Regions from separate parts of the Vibrio owensii genome, predicted to be linked through region 2. Evidence: predicted binding sites of a transcription regulator. Region 2 holds the regulator's gene; each other region holds the start of a gene.

Region 1 (2,191 bases), 210 kb from region 2:
TTCTTCAGTGTAACCCGCCATAAACAGGCCTACAGGACCAGCAGTACAAAGAACCAGATCAGCCCACTCAAGCGTCTTATCTGAAGCAGCTAGAGGATCAGACTCGCCCGTTAATGCTTCTGCTTCGTCTTCGTTCATCGCAACGACAGAAACATTGTCGCGAATGAATTCTTGCCAGAATGTTGGATCATCTTGAATAACGAATTTAGTACCTAGCGTTAATACCACTGGTACATCGTGCTTCTTCGCGTATTCAATAGCGCGCATCGTTGCTTCCGGCATTGGGTCGCCTTCTTTACAACGAACTAGGTATGCAGTGAGAACTAGAGCAGATGCGCTCTTGAAGATCTTCTCGGGGATATTGTCTGGGTGAAGTTGGTTCATTTGACCTTCGCTGATTGCGAAAGTACGTTCACCATCTTCGGTAATCAGAGCAAAACAACGACCGATTGCACCATCAACGCCTTGTAGGTAGTTCAGGTCCATACGGCTAGATGTGTTACATAGGTAGCGGTAACCGTAGCTGCCGATTTTGATATCTTGGCTCATTACGCCAAGAAGTGTTGAACGGTCATCGGCCAACACGGAGTAGTTGTGCAGCGTATTACCGATCGTACCACCTGCATACTCATTGGTAATCAGGCATTCTGCTTTTAGCTGTTGGTACAAAGCTTCTGCTGTTGCATCATCAATAACCAACGAGTGTCCTTTACTCAAACCGTACTTTTCAATCACATCCGTTGTCACTTTCGCTTCAATATCAACCAGCGTTTGATCAATGCCGATGATGTGAGTGCGCGTCATCTTTTTGCTTTCTTGTGCTTGGCTCACCAATGGGTCACGAGCATGAACAGGAAAATAGTGCTTGGATTTGCGTTGTCCAGGAAATTTCATATTGTTAGTCTGAGTAAGGGATGAAAAGGAGAACGGATTCTATACCGCCGTTATTAAAGCAGCAATAAAGGCAATTATAGCAAACGTTTGCAGTCTGCTTTTTTCTTTCAATCGGCCTATTCGCCTTCCATGAAACCCAAATCTGGTAATTGATCAAGGTGCTCGCTGTAGCGTTTCAGATTGAATTCACCTTCGTTTTTCATCACGTCGAAAATCTCAATCGACATTGCACATGCCATCATAGCAACCGCATCTTCACGTGGTGTACCTGTCATCATTAAACGCATCAGGGTTTCTTTTACTTTGAGCGGATTGCCATCTTCTAGCTGATTTTCAACAATTTCAATCAACTCACTTTCTTGCATAAATTGGTTTTCTTCAGTCATTTGCTTTTTCCTCTTGGATTTTTGCCAACTATGCCATATATAACCCTTCTATACTTATCGAATTTAACCCTCACCTTCGCATTTGGATAAATTTAAGCCAAAATCGAAGTGTGATTTCGATCTCGGATCTGTCACCGGTCAGTGGATTCTGGTAGAATCTGCGTCCCGTTAATTTTAGTGGTGTTTAGTAATGTCTGATAACAGCCAAAAGAAAGTCATCGTCGGTATGTCCGGCGGCGTTGATTCATCTGTTTCTGCGTATCTTCTAAAGCAACAAGGCTACCAAGTAGAAGGCCTGTTCATGAAGAACTGGGAAGAAGATGACAACGAAGAGTATTGTACAGCAGCAGAAGATCTTGCTGATGCTCAGGCAGTATGTGACAAGCTGGGCATTCATCTACACACCATCAACTTTGCTGCTGAATACTGGGATAACGTATTTGAGTACTTCCTTGCAGAATACAAAGCAGGTCGTACACCAAACCCAGACATTCTTTGTAACAAAGAAATCAAGTTCAAAGCATTCCTAGAGTTCGCTGATGAAGTGCTTGATGCGGATTACATTGCAATGGGTCACTACGTGCGTCGCTCTTTCCCTGAGAACGGTGAAAAACCACAGATGCTACGTGGTCTCGATAGCAACAAAGATCAAAGCTACTTCCTATACACATTAAGCAACGAGCAAATCGCACGTAGCCTATTCCCTGTTGGTGATCTAGAAAAGCCAGAAGTACGCCGCATTGCGGAAGAGCAAGATCTAATCACAGCGAAGAAGAAAGACTCTACGGGTATTTGTTTCATCGGTGAACGCAAGTTTACAGAATTCCTAGGTCGCTACCTTCCAGCTCAACCAGGTAACATCGAAACACCTGAGGGCGAAGTGATTGGTCAACATCAAGGCCTGATGTACC
Region 2 (2,191 bases):
TTGATGAAAACCTGAAAGAGCCAGCTGACCACCTAGCGGTAGAGTTGGATTTCTTGGGTAATATGATTATTCGCTCTAACGAACTAGAGCAAGAAAAGCATATGGAAGAAGCGTTCGAAAAGCAGAACGATTTCATCCAACAGCATCTTTTGACTTGGCTACCTCAGTTTGCCGCTAAATGTAAGCAGTTCGACGAATTTGGCTTCTATGTTAGCGTTGCGCAACTATTAATTGCATTTTGTAAACTGGACAGCACCTACCTTCTTGGTGAATAATTGCCGCCTATTTTAGGGAGCCTGCTATTTAGGCTCCCTATTTTATTCGTTTAGTTTTAATCTGGCTTAAAGAAACCCAACCAATTTAGCCGTGAAAATGTGACCTCAAGGGCACAAAACAACCGCTGAAAATATTGCCAGCCTGCCCACATCAGTCTAAAATGTGAGCGCAAACGATTAAATATGATTTATATGTAAACCGCTGAAATATAGCGGTTTTTGTGTTTTCTTAACATGATTGCTGACTAATTCCTCACTTATAAAAGAAGGGAATATGAGTCTCAGCAACAAATGTTGCTACAAATCTTTTTATACCGATTCGGAACAACCACTGCCAAATATCTCAGCAATGCCCTTTCTTGCAGTTGCTCGGTTTGTGCAAGACCCTAAGCGTATGGTTGTCTTCACTCACGGTATTCAGTAGCTCGATACAGGACATCATTTATGGCCACTATTAAAGACGTTGCTCGCTTAGCCGGCGTTTCTACCACAACGGTTTCGCACGTAATTAACAAAACTCGCTTTGTTGCAGAAGCAACCCAAGAAAAAGTAATGAAAGCGGTTGATGAACTAAATTACGCGCCAAGCGCCGTTGCTCGTAGCTTGAAGTGCAACTCTACTCGTACTATCGGTATGTTAGTTACTCAATCAACCAACCTATTCTTCTCTGAAGTCATCGATGGTGTTGAGAGTTACTGTTACCGTCAAGGTTACACTCTAATTCTTTGTAACACGGGCGGTATCTACGAGAAGCAACGTGACTACATCCGCATGCTAGCTGAGAAACGCGTAGATGGCATCCTAGTAATGTGTTCTGACTTGACGGAAGAGCTAAAAGAGATGCTAGACCGCCATTCTGACATTCCAAAAGTTGTGATGGACTGGGGCCCTGAGAGCTCACAGGCAGATAAGATCATCGATAACTCGGAAGAAGGCGGCTACATCGCGACGAAATACCTGATCGATAACGGTCACACTGACATCGCATGTTTGAGCGGTCATTTTGAAAAAGCGGCGTGCCAAGAGCGTATCGCTGGTTACCGCCGAGCGATGGCGGAAGCAAACCTAACGGTTAACGAAGATTGGGTTCTTGAAGGTAACTTTGAGTGTGATACTGCTGTACTGGCGGCAGATAACATCACTGCAATGGAAAAACGCCCAACGGCTGTCTTCTGCTTTAACGACACAATGGCGCTAGGCTTAATGAGCCGCTTGCAGCAAAACGGTATCAAAGTACCGGATGATGTATCCGTGATCGGTTACGACAACATTGAGCTTGCAGAATACTTTTCTCCACCGCTAACGACTATCCACCAACCAAAACGTCGTGTGGGTAAAAACGCATTTGAGATCCTTTTGGAGCGCATCAAAGACAAAGAACACGAGAAACGTGTGTTCGAGATGCAACCAGAGATCGTTGTTCGCAACACGGTTAAGAAACTAAACTAACCTCATCTGCGAACTCATTTTACAAAGCGCTCTTATGGGCGCTTTTTTAATGCCTAAAAATAACTTTCCCTTAATATTTCAGTTCAAGAATACAACCTTAAACTTCGATAAGTTGCTGTTTTAATTAAGGTGTAGTCCATTTCCTACATCAAGCTTTTGTATGACAAGTAGATGCTCAGCAATATGAAACAAAACACATCAATTTAACGCTATTAACTGAACCAAGATCACACTTTTATATTTGAAACGTGATGTTAATTCAATATACGAAGTATTCTCAAAGAGTCACGCACAGGGCAAACCATTCGAAAGGGTGGGACGCAAAGCCTCCGGCCTGAACCATCTTATTAGATGGAAGGTAGCGGGGTTACCGATGGCAAATATGCATTAAGTGAGTTTACCCTTTAATGACATTGTGTCTGCATGCATTTGCTAATCTCTCGGACCTGATTTTTGGTGGCGTAATA
Region 3 (2,191 bases), 400 kb from region 2:
GTAGTTGTGGTGAAAAGGATTTGCCCTAGAACTGTCACAGATTATGAACACAATGCAATACACTAATGCAACGCACTTAGTATGAATTGAAAGTTTGGCTATTTTTTAATTTACTAAACTGTAATTTAATTACAGTTAATTCTTGATGAAGATCAATTTATCAATGTTTTGTGATTTTGGTCACTAAAATGCTTGTAATTAAATTTCTTGGTGGTATATTTGTAACCAGCTTCTGAGAGAAGAATGAAATGCTCAAAGGATGAGTCCGTTTATCGCCTCCAAGGAACCGAGAAATCAACCAAATTAACAGTATTAATTGATTTAGAAGGTGATATTTATGAAAGGTTTACCAAGTGCAATGTTCTGGAACAGCAAATCTGTTTACACCGGTAACTTTGTATACCCAACAAGCTTTGGTTACTAATTGAAGCCAACGCATGTGACTCGAACAAATTTGTTCACCCCTATAAATTGGAATTTTTTTTCAGTGCATAGTGCTGACATGATTCACCGCCACTCAAATTGAGTGGCGTTTTTTTATCTGCAATTCCAAACTTCGGCTACTTTCTCGCCACCAAGCTCGCATTCTACTACTGCTTCTTCCACATATTTCATTTCCTGACCAATTCTGTGGGTGTTTTACGTCCAAAACCTCGGGTTTGCGTTTGAAAGTTTAATACATTGTTCAGTTTGTACACGTTGGACTGCACAGAACATAACTCTGTTAGTCGTTGTTTTCTAAGGCCTAAATTTTTAGCCTGTTTAAAACACTAGCGGATAGGTTTCATATCCGAAGAAAAAAATCCTATTAGAGTGAAAATTCTATCTGGAATTTGTTATTTGATAACTTTATAATTCGAGCCAATCGATTACGCAACCGTTTACTTTTTACCTTTTACAGGATTCGATCATGCTCGAAAGGCTCTTTAAACTTAGTGAAAATGGCACCAACGTGCGCACTGAGATCATCGCAGGTATCACTACCTTCCTAACTATGGCTTACATCATCTTTGTAAACCCAGCTATCCTTGCAGATACTGGTATGGATCGTGGTGCCGTGTTCGTTGCGACGTGTCTTGCTGCAGCTATTGGCTGTTTCATCATGGGCTTAGTAGCAAACTACCCAATCGCTCAGGCGCCTGGTATGGGCCTAAACGCGTTCTTTACCTACTCTGTTGTGTTGGGTATGGGTTACACGTGGCAAGTAGCGCTAGCAGCAGTATTTGTTTCTGGTCTGTTATTCATTGTCTTGAGTGTGTTCAAGATCCGTGAGTGGATCATCAACTCAATTCCACTTTCTCTTCGTACAGGTATCTCTGCAGGTATCGGTCTTTTCCTTGCGTTCATCGCACTGAAAAACGCAGGCATCGTAGTAGATAACCCAGCAACGCTAGTTTCAATGGGTAACATCACTTCGCTACCATCTGTACTTGCGGCTATTGGCTTCTTTATGACTATCGCGCTGGTTCACCGTGGTGTGAAAGGTGCGGTTATGATTGCCATTTTGGGTGTGACAATTCTTGGTCTTATCTTTGGTGACGTTCAATGGGGCGGCATCATGTCTACACCACCAAGCATTGCACCAACCTTCATGCAGCTAGACTTCTCTGGTCTGTTCGAAGTTGGCATGATCTCGGTAGTATTTGCTTTCCTATTCGTTGACTTGTTCGACACTGCAGGCACGCTAGTTGGCGTTTCACAAAAAGCAGGTCTAACTGACGAGAACGGTAACATTCCACGTCTAAACAAAGCGCTACTTGCTGACTCAACAGCAACATCAGTAGGTGCTCTACTAGGTACATCTAACACGACGTCATACATTGAGAGTGTTTCTGGTGTAGCAGCAGGCGGTCGTACTGGTCTAACAGCTGTGGTTGTTGGCGTATTGTTCCTTCTAGCTCTGTTGTTCTCGCCACTAGCAGGTATGATTCCAGCTTACGCAACATCTGGTGCGCTGTTCTACGTAGCGATCCTAATGCTTTCTGGTCTTGTTGGTATCGACTGGCGTGACCTAACAGAAGCTGCACCAGTTGTGGTTACTTGTTTGGTAATGCCTCTTACTTTCTCGATTGCAGAAGGTATCACGCTAGGTTTCATCGCTTACGCTGCTATCAAACTGTTCAGTGGCAAAGGCCGTGAAGTATCGATGAGTGTGTGGGTGATGTCTGCTATCTTCATCGTGAAATACATG
Region 4 (2,191 bases), 830 kb from region 2:
GTCGCTGCGCGCCATGTCTTCCATCTTCAATACAACATTCGCTTTTACGCCCATCTCTTCACAGCGTTGTAGTTCAGCTGCGCCGTAGATGCGGTTTTCTTCCGTATCACCTTTTACTTCGTGACGAGGAAGAAGACGACCATGCATGTCACCGTCTAGTGCGCGAATCACCGCTGCTGATACTACGCCTTCTGGTGCGCCGCCGATGCAGTACATCATATCTACTTCGCTATCTGGCATACAAGTTAGGATTGAAGCAGCTACATCACCGTCTGGCACAGCGAATACGCGAACGCCCATTGCTTGCATCTCTGCGATCACTTTATCGTGACGAGGCTTCGCAAGAGTAATAACGACTAGCGTATCAAGAGGCTTGTTTAGTGCTTTTGCTACGTTTTCTAGGTTTTCTTTAAGTGGCTTACCTAGGTCGATAACGCCTTTTGCACCTGGACCAACAACCAGTTTTTCCATGTACATGTCTGGCGCTTTAAGGAAGCTGCCTTTCTCACCCGCTGCCAATACTGCTAGGGCGTTAGATTGGCCCATTGCGGTCATGCGTGTGCCTTCGATTGGGTCTACCGCGATATCGACTTCGTCGCCACCAATACCCACTTGCTCACCGATATACAGCATTGGTGCATCATCGATTTCACCTTCACCAATAACGATTTCACCACTGATGTCTGTTTTGTTCAGCAGGGTGCGCATCACTTCAACTGCAGCGCCGTCCGCTGCGTTTTTGTCGCCACGGCCAAGCCATTTGTAACCAGCCAAAGCGGCACCTTCAGTAACACGGGAAAATGCCATTGCTAAATCGCGTTTCATGATGTCTCCAAGTAACAAGAGGGAAGAATAATTTGCGCGGCGATTTTATCACATCGTCAGTTAAACGTTTGCCTTTTTGCTGAGCTTTTACTTTAACTAAGTTGAATTTGATCAATACTTGGGTGAGTTTATGGGGTAGTGATGGGAAAATACATTGCTCAAAAATGCTTCGAGGATAAGAAAAGTCAGCGTTTAGTGAGATTGCGCTGATTTTTTAACCGAATGATGCAAAATATCGAATATAGTAAGTGTTTCTCATCGCTACGCTGAGTAGAATGAACCTCATAGGTAAGGTGCAAGCGAACGCTCGCGCATCGTCCCACGGAATAACAATAGGTAGGCCAAGATGTCTTTTGAAGTACTAGAACAACTAGAAGCGAAAATTCAAACTGCAGTTGACACAATCACTCTTCTTCAGATGGAAGTTGAAGAGCTGAAAGAAGACAAAGTGAAATTAGAAGCTGAAGCTAACGAAATGCGTTCTCAACGTGAAGAGCTTGAGCAAAAATCTCAGCAAGCTCAACAAGAGCATGCTCAGTGGCAAGAGCGCATCCGTGCACTACTTGGCAAGATGGACGAAGTGGAGTAATCCACTTAAGTATCCAGAATCAAAAACACCCGCTTCGGCGGGTGTTTGCGTATTTGGCGATGTTTTTTTAGCGCTGGAGTTAGTCGCTACTCATGGAGTAAGGTTAGTTTAAACCTTCCTCACCGTCGTCGTCTTCTTCATCGAGCTCTAAGTCGACATTCAATGGCTCAGGAGAGAGAATGATGCCAGTGCTGTCTGCATAGATGTAATCTTCGGGTAGGAAGCTAACACCGCCGAAGTTAACCGGGACGTCGATTTCACCGATACCTTGGTTTGCTGCCCCTACAGGGATAGACGCGAGTGCTTGAATGCCAAGGTTCATGTCTTCTAGTTCGTCCACTTCACGGACGCACCCGTAAACGACAATTCCTTCCCATTCGTTTTCTTCTGCAAGCGTTGCGATTTCTGCATCGATTAAGGCTCTGCGTAGGGAACCGCCACCATCAATCAACAATACTCGTCCGATACCATCTTGTTCTAACGTTTCGCGGATCAGTGCGTTGTCTTCAAAGCACTTAACTGTCGTCACTTGCCCGGCAAACGACGCTCGACCGCCAAAGTTACTGAACATTGGTTCAACTACATCTACCTGATCAAGATAGATATCACAGAGTGCTGAGGTATTGTATTCCATAGCGTACCTTTCTAAACAGAAACTGTTGTCTTTGAGTATATCTAGGCATTAAGTCAATGCAATGACAATTCTTTTTTAACTCATCAGAGTTTGAGCTACCACAATTGTTGCAAATAAAACGTTAGTGACCAGTGAGCACTTCA

What was found. Region 2 encodes PurR, which represses purine synthesis genes. Its sites were predicted from a motif close to TNANGNAAACGTTTNCNTNA; they were not measured.
Region 1: the regulator PurR is predicted to act here: its motif matches at 970-989, upstream of A9237_RS02260 (inosine/guanosine kinase).
Region 3: the regulator PurR is predicted to act here: its motif matches at 870-889, upstream of A9237_RS05045 (NCS2 family permease).
Region 4: the regulator PurR is predicted to act here: its motif matches at 882-901, upstream of glpX (class II fructose-bisphosphatase).

What each region holds. Positions count from the first base shown of each region.
Region 1 is NZ_CP019959.1:519,545-521,735, forward strand. It holds gene A9237_RS02260 (inosine/guanosine kinase) at 1-894, opposite strand, end outside; gene A9237_RS02265 (hypothetical protein) at 1,011-1,280, opposite strand; gene mnmA (tRNA 2-thiouridine(34) synthase MnmA) at 1,471-2,191, shown strand, end outside.
Region 2 is NZ_CP019959.1:731,147-733,337, forward strand. It holds gene torD (molecular chaperone TorD) at 1-275, shown strand, start outside; gene purR (HTH-type transcriptional repressor PurR) at 720-1,724, shown strand; cyclic di-GMP riboswitch class I at 2,010-2,099, shown strand.
Region 3 is NZ_CP019959.1:1,135,340-1,137,530, reverse strand. It holds gene A9237_RS05045 (NCS2 family permease) at 911-2,191, shown strand, end outside.
Region 4 is NZ_CP019959.1:1,557,295-1,559,485, reverse strand. It holds gene glpX (class II fructose-bisphosphatase) at 1-825, opposite strand, end outside; gene zapB (cell division protein ZapB) at 1,172-1,414, shown strand; gene rraA (ribonuclease E activity regulator RraA) at 1,518-2,048, opposite strand; gene A9237_RS06975 (1,4-dihydroxy-2-naphthoate polyprenyltransferase) at 2,124-2,191, opposite strand, start outside.